Immundisolibacter sp.: one gene and its partner. The main gene of each other region encodes a partner of the protein of the gene in region 2 in a complex. Links are inferred from orthologs where the notes say so. Each region holds a gene or a part of one and is shown on either strand. Other genes may lie near its edges.

Region 1 (3,197 bases), on a different replicon or contig from region 2:
CGTTTGCCACCCTGCCGGCGTCCCGGCGCGGCGAGGCTGCCAGCCTGATGAACCTGATACGCAACCTTGGGTCGAGCGTCGGTATTTCCCTGGTCACCACGCTGCTGGCACGCAACATCCAGATCAACCATGCGCAGATCGGCGAACACCTGACGCCGTTTCGCCTGCACGAGCTGCCGGCGATGCTGCAAAACAACCTGCCGCTGCTGGACGCCGAGGTCAATCGCCAGGCCAGCATGATTGCCTACACCAACGATTTTCACGTGATGATGATCGCCACCGCCCTGGCGGCGCCGCTGGTGTTCCTGCTGCGCCGCCCGGCGCGTATCGAGCTTGACCCCGCCGCCATGGCCGAGTGAGGCCCAGCCTCGCGCCGGTGCGGCGCGAGGGATTTAAGGCAGCGCTTTGACCAGCGCCGGCACCGCCTCGAACAGGTCGGCCACCAGACCGATGTCGGCCACCTCGAAGATCGGCGCGTCGGCGTCCTTGTTGATGGCGACGATGGTGCCGGCGTCCTTGATGCCGGCCAGGTGCTGGATGGCGCCCGAGATGCCGACCGCGATGTACAGCTCCGGCGCCACCACCTTGCCGGTCTGGCCGACCTGCATGTCGTTGGGCACGAAGCCGGCGTCGACTGCCGCCCGCGAGGCACCGGCCGCGGCCCCCAGCTTGTCGGCCAGCTCGAAAATCAGCCGGAAGTTCTCGCTGCTGCCAACGCCGCGGCCACCCGAAACCACCTTGTTGGCGGATTGCAGGTCCGGTCGGTCCCTGGAGCCGGCACGCAGCTCGACGAAGCGGGTGTGCGTCGGCAGCTCGGCGCTGCTGCTGACGATCTCCACCGGCGCCGACGCCTGTTCGCCGACCGCCTTGTAGGAGGCCACGCGCACGGTGCCGACCACCGGCGCGCCGTCCGGCACGCTCACGGTCAGGATGGCGTTGCCGGCATAGATCGGCCGCTCGAAGCTGCGCGGGCCGAGCACCTTCATGATGTCGGATACCGCCGGGGCGCCCAGCAGCGCCGCCACGCGCGGCAGCAGATCCTTGCCGAAGGTGGTGGATGGCCCGAGCACGTAGCCGTAACCGGCCGCCAGCTCGGCGATTTGCGGTGCCAGGATTGCCGCCAGCGGCGCGGCGTTGCGGGCATCGGCGTTCTTCAGCACCCGGCTCACGCCGGCCAGCGCCGCCGCCTGCGCGCACACGCCATCCAGCCCGGCGCCGTCGGCGCCGGACACCAGCACGTCGATGCTTTCGGCGCCCAGGTCCGCGCAGCAGGCCAGCACCTTGGCGGTGCCGGCGTTCAGTTTGGTGCCGTCGTGTTCGGCAACCAGCAATACCTTGGCCATCAGATCAGCCCCCGCCCCTGCAATTCCGTTACCAGTTCTTCAACGCTCTTTACCTTGATGCCGGCACCGCGCGCCGGTGGCGGGCGCACCGCGCCCAGCTCCAGGCGCGGCACATTGCCACCCAGCAGTTCGGCGACCGGCTTGACATCCAGCGGCTTTTTCTTGGCCTTCATCATCTCCGGCAGCTTGACGTAGCGCGGCTCGTTCAGGCGCAGGTCGGTGGTGAACACGGCCGGCAGGTCGACCTCGATGACCTCGAGGCCGGCGTCCACCTCCCGCGTGACGCGGGCGGTGCCGCCGTTGATCTCGATGGCCGATGCGAAGGTCGCCTGCGGCCGGCCCCACAGGGCGGCCGTCATCTGCCCGGTCTGACCGGAGTCGTCGTCGATGGCCTGCTTGCCCAGCAGCACGATGTCGGCCTGCTCCTGCTGCGCCAGGGCACAGAACACCTGCGCGGCTTCCAGTGGCTGCAGGGCGGTGGCCGATTCCACGTGGATGGCGCGGTCCATGCCCATGGCCAGCGCCGTGCGCAGCTGTTCCTGCACCGCCTGCGGGCCGATGCTGACGGCGACCAGTTCGGTGGCGTGGCCGCGCTCGCGCAGGCGGATGGCTTCCTCGACGGCGATTTCGTCGAACGGATTCATGCTCATCTTGACGCCGTCGGTGAGCACACCGCTGCCGTCGGGTTTGACGCGGATGCGGACGTTGTAGTCGACCACGCGCTTGACGCCCACCAGGACTTTCATGGTTTCTCCTCGGGAAATGACCGCCGGGCGGTCGTCTTACAGATTGACGTAATTGGGACCGGCGCCGCCTTCCGGCGGCACCCAGGTGATGATCTGGTACGGATCCTTGATGTCGCAGGTCTTGCAGTGCACGCAGTTGGCGGCGTTGATCTGCAGGCGCAGGGCGCCTTCCTCCTCGACCATCTCATACACATTGGCCGGGCAGAAGCGCGTGCACGGATTGCCGTATTCCTGCCGGCAGCGGGTGACGCAGATGTTGGTGTCGGCCACGTGCAGGTGCACCGGCTGGTCCTCGTCGTGCTCGGTGGCGGCGAAGTACACGGAGGCCAGCCGGTCGCGCGGCTCGAGCGTGCGTTCCACGTAATCGGGCGGCGGCGCGCCGGCCGACAGAGGATGCAGCGCGCTGTGGTCGGCATGGTTGCGCAGCGTCCAGGGCGTGTGACCGAGGGTCACCGTTTCGAGCGCCGCATTGGCCAGGCCGGCCCACAGGCCGTGGTGGAAGCCAGGGCGGATGTTGCGCACGCGCCTCAGTTCCGCCGCCGACGGCGAGGCCCGCCAGCCGGCATCGAAGCGGTCGCCCGCTTCAGCCACCAGATGCTCGGCCGCCAGCATGCCGGCGCGCAGCGCCATGTGCGTGCCCTTGATCTTGGGCACGTTGATCATGCCGGCGGCGTCACCCACCAGCAGCGCGCCGGGCATGCCAAGGCGCGGCAGCGACTGCAGCCCGCCTTCCACCAGTGCCCGGGCGCCGGCCGAGATGATGCTGCCGCCTTCCAGCAGCGGCTTGACGGTCGGGTGGTGCTTGAACTGCTGGAAGGCCTCGAAGGGCGAGAAGTTCGGATCGCTGTAATCGAGCCCGACCACGAAACCCACCGCCACCCGATCGTCAGTCAGGTGATAGATGAAGCTGCCGCCGTAAGTGGCCGAATCCAGCGGCCAGCCGATGGTGTGCTGCACCAGGCCCGGATCGCCGCGGCCGGCCGGCAATTGCCACAGCTCCTTCATGCCGATGCCGTAGGTCTGCGGATCGATGCCGGCGTCGAGCCCGAAATGGCGGATCAGCTGCTTGGCAAGGCTGCCGCGGCAACCCTCGGCCAGCACGGTGGTC
Region 2 (3,157 bases):
TGCCGGCGGCGGCCAGTTCGAGCGCCGTTTCCGCCGCCAGGCGGCCGGAGGTCATGGCCAGGTTGGAGCCCTCGCGGTGCACGCTGTTGACCAGCATGGCGGCGTCGCCAACCATCAGCCAGCCGTGCCCGTAGACCTGCGGCACCGCCTTGTAGCCACCTTCCGGGATCAGGTGGGCGCAGTACTCCTTCATCTCGCCGCCTTCGAGCAGCGGCGCGATGGCGGGGTGTTTCTTCATGTCCTCCAGCATCTGATAGGGCGGCACGCCGTTGGCCTTGAAGTCCGACAGCAGGCAGCCGACGCCGATGGTCAGCGACTCGCGGTTGGTGTACAGGAAGCCGGTGCCGACCATGCCCTGCGTGATCTTGCCGGCCATCTCGATCACCACGCCCTGGTCGGGCTGCACGTTGAAGCGACTCTCGATGGTGGCTTCCGGCAGGAAGTGGATCTCCTTGACCGCCAATGCCACGTCGCGGGGCTTCAGCTCCGGGTGAAAGCCGGCCTTGTTGGCCAGCAGGGAGTTCACGCCGTCACCCAGGATCACCAGGTCGGCGTACACCGTGCCGCCGCGGTCGGTGTGCACGCCGGCGACCCGGTCGCCGTCCATCACCAGGCCGGTGACGGTGGTCTCGCACAGTAGCAGGGCGCCGGCTTCCTGCACCTTTTGCGAGAACCATTTGTCGAACTGGGCGCGGATGATGGTGTAGCGGTTGTAGGGCGGCTTGTCGAAGGCGGCCGAGCGGTAGGTGCTGCCGACGTAGGCATCGTCGGACAGCACCCAGACGCGCTGCTCGATGACGTGCCGCTCCAGCGGCGCATCGTCGCGAAAGTCGGGAATGATCCGTTCCAGCGCGTCGGCGTAGAGGATGGCGCCCTGCACGTTCTTGGAGCCCGGCGATTCGCCGCGCTCGATCTGCAGCACTTTCAATCCGCCCTTGGCCAGCGTGTAGGCGGCGGCGTTGCCGGCCGGACCGGCGCCGACCACGATGACGTCGAATTTCTCGCTCATGACGATCTCCTCGGGTCAGCCCGCCTTGCGGGCGGTGGCCAGGTGTTGGCGAAACGCCTCGGTCAGCGCCGGCAGAATCTGCATGGCGTTGCCGACGATGCCGTAGGTGGCGAAGTCGAAGATCGGCGCCGCCGGGTCCTCGTTGATGGCGATGATGACGTCCGAGGCTTCCATGCCCACGCGGTGCTGGATCGCGCCGGAAATGCCGGCGGCGATGTACAGCTTCGGCCGCACCGTCTTGCCGGTCTGGCCGACCTGGCGGTCGGCACTGACCCAGCCGGCCTGTGTCACCGGCCGCGAGGCGCCGACCTCGGCGCCCAGCACCTTGGCCAGATCCCAGATCAACTGGAAGTTTTCGGGGCGCTTGAGGCCCCGCCCGCCCGAGACGATGATGTCGGCGTAGGCCAGCTGCGCCTGATCGCGGTTCTGGTCGGGGATGAACTCCAGCACCTTGGTGATGATGTCGGTCTCGATGAGGCCCAGCGGGTGCTCGACGATGCGCCCGCTGCGGCCGGTGTCGGGCTCCGGCAGGCTCATCACCCGCGGCCGCACGGTGGCCATCTGCGGCCGGTAGTTCAGGGTCTGGATGGTGCACAGCAGGCTGCCGCCGAAGGTGGGGCGGGTGGCGGCAAGGCTGCGGTTTTCCGGATCAATGTTCAGCTCAGTGCAGTCGGCGGTCAGGCCTGTTTGCAAGGTGGTGGCCACCGATCCGGCCAGGTCGCGGCCCAGCGTGGTGGCCCCCAGCAGCAGGATTTCCGGCTGGAAGGCATTGACCAGATCGGTCAGGCCGCGCGTGTAGGGCTCGTTGCGGTAGTCGGCCAGGATCGGGTCCTCGACCAGGTAGCAAAGATCGGCGCCGTAGTGGAAGGCTTCGGCGCAAAAGCGCCGCGTCGCCTCGCCCGGCGCGCCCAGCACCACGCCGGCCAGTTCCACACCGAGCGCGTCGGCCAGTTTGCGGCCCTCGCCCAGCAACTCGAAGGACACCTGATGCGCGGCGCCGCGCTCGTGCTCGATGAATACCCACACACCCTTGTAGGCGGCCAGACGCGGGTCGAGTTCGACCTTGCGCCGGCCAGTCGGCCGGGCGGGCGAGGAGGGGGCTTGTTCACTCATGGGTCGGTTCTCCGTGCTCACAGGGCCTGGCGCTCTACCTGGGCCTTGACCTGGGGATAGCGGGTGAACAGCTTGGCCAGCAGCGTGGCAGCCAGATCGCTGGGCGCGTTGCTTTGGGTCTCGATCAGTTCCGCCCGCTCGCGCCTGGCCTGCGGCGCGAAGACCTTGGCTACCACGGTGGGCGAGCCCTTGAGGCCGATCTTGGCCACGTCCTCGATGCCGGCCTGTTCCCGGTTCCAGACTTTCAGGGGGTAGCGGGCGGCCCGGAACATGTCGTCGAGCGTCGCGAAGCGCATCTCGTTGATGCCTTCGAGCACCGTGACCAGCGCCGGCAGGCGGGTCTTGAGCAGCTGCACGCCGCCCTCGGCGCGGCGCTGCACGACGATTTCGCCCCGTTCCAGGTCGACCTCGTCGATATTGGAAACGTAGGTCAGCAGTTGCAGGTCCAGCCGCTTGGCCACGCCGGGGCCGACCTGGGCGGTGTCACCGTCGATGGTCTGCTTGCCGGTGAAGACGATATCCACCGCCATGTCGCGCTGGATCTGCCGGACCGCAGAGGCCAGCGCGAAGCTGGTGGCCAGCGTGTCGGAGCCGGCAAAGGCCCGGTCGGTGACCAGGATCGCCTCGTCGGCGCCAAACGACAGTGCCTTGCGCAGCGCCGCCTCGGCCTGCGGCGGCCCCATGCACAGCGCCGTCACCCGACCGCCGTAGCGGTCCTTGAGCTTCAGGGCGGCCTCCAGGGCAAACAGGTCGTAGGGATTGATGATCGCCGGCACGCCCTGGCGCATGATGGTGTTGGTGACCGGATGCACGCGTATCTGCGAGCTGTCCGGCACCTGCTTGATGCATACGACGCTGTGCATGGCTGTCACGTCCTCTCGCGTTGACTGGGCAGGGCGCCGCGCAGAGAGCTCAGCGACACCGATTTGCCGTCCTGGTCCTGGAACACCTTGAACACCTTTTCCTGCGCGGCGTTGGAGTGCACGAAATCGTCATGCGCCCGTGCCAGCAGCCCGCGGCAGATGGCGCGCTGCG

What was found.
Region 1: the proteins of H5U26_RS14300 (region 2) and H5U26_RS08330 are in contact, whole or in part, in a cryo-EM structure (PDB 7KOE), measured with the Thermotoga maritima proteins. The link is inferred for Immundisolibacter sp. from one-to-one orthologs. Residues at the interface, in WP_004081904.1 of Thermotoga maritima: His14, Pro20, Glu24, Tyr76, Asn78, Lys82, Thr102, Leu103, Glu104, Arg106, Glu107, Gly110, Met111, Ala113, Thr114, Glu115, Glu117, Thr118, Gly119, Leu120, Thr121, Ala122, Arg140, Pro141, Thr142, Phe143, Gly144, Gly145, Asn146, Leu147; in WP_004081902.1 of Thermotoga maritima: Thr13, Thr14, Val16, Ile18, Leu25, Arg27, Leu95, Lys122, Gln123, Val125, Asp126, Gly127, Asp128, Thr129, Gly130, Gln131, Pro134, Gly135, Thr138, Arg139, Tyr142, Ala143, Leu144, Ala146, Tyr147, Val149, Arg150, Val162, Val164, Arg165.

What each region holds. Positions count from the first base shown.
Region 1 is NZ_JACIZD010000004.1:148,925-152,121, forward strand. What follows is about bases 217-3,100. They hold H5U26_RS08330 (electron transfer flavoprotein subunit beta/FixA family protein), read right to left. Parts: upstream 2,090-3,100; coding sequence 1,343-2,089; downstream 217-1,342. Other genes in these bases: H5U26_RS08320 (DHA2 family efflux MFS transporter permease subunit), read left to right, coding at 217-359; H5U26_RS08325 (FAD-binding protein), read right to left, coding at 393-1,343; H5U26_RS08335 (electron transfer flavoprotein-ubiquinone oxidoreductase), read right to left, coding at 2,126-3,100. In the rest of the region: more of H5U26_RS08320, read left to right, coding at 1-216; more of H5U26_RS08335, read right to left, coding at 3,101-3,197. UniProt on the Bacillus subtilis protein: The electron transfer flavoprotein serves as a specific electron acceptor for other dehydrogenases. It transfers the electrons to the main respiratory chain via ETF-ubiquinone oxidoreductase (ETF dehydrogenase).
Region 2 is NZ_JACIZD010000022.1:11,466-14,622, reverse strand. Bases 74-2,917 are described here. They hold H5U26_RS14300 (electron transfer flavoprotein subunit alpha/FixB family protein), read right to left. Parts: upstream 2,123-2,917; coding sequence 1,025-2,122; downstream 74-1,024. Other genes in these bases: H5U26_RS14295 (electron transfer flavoprotein subunit beta/FixA family protein), read right to left, coding at 2,140-2,917; H5U26_RS14305 (FAD-dependent monooxygenase), read right to left, coding at 74-1,009. Also shown: more of H5U26_RS14305, read right to left, coding at 1-73; more of H5U26_RS14295, read right to left, coding at 2,918-2,985; H5U26_RS14290 (nitrogenase-stabilizing/protective protein NifW), read right to left, coding at 2,991-3,157. UniProt on the Bacillus subtilis protein: The electron transfer flavoprotein serves as a specific electron acceptor for other dehydrogenases. It transfers the electrons to the main respiratory chain via ETF-ubiquinone oxidoreductase (ETF dehydrogenase).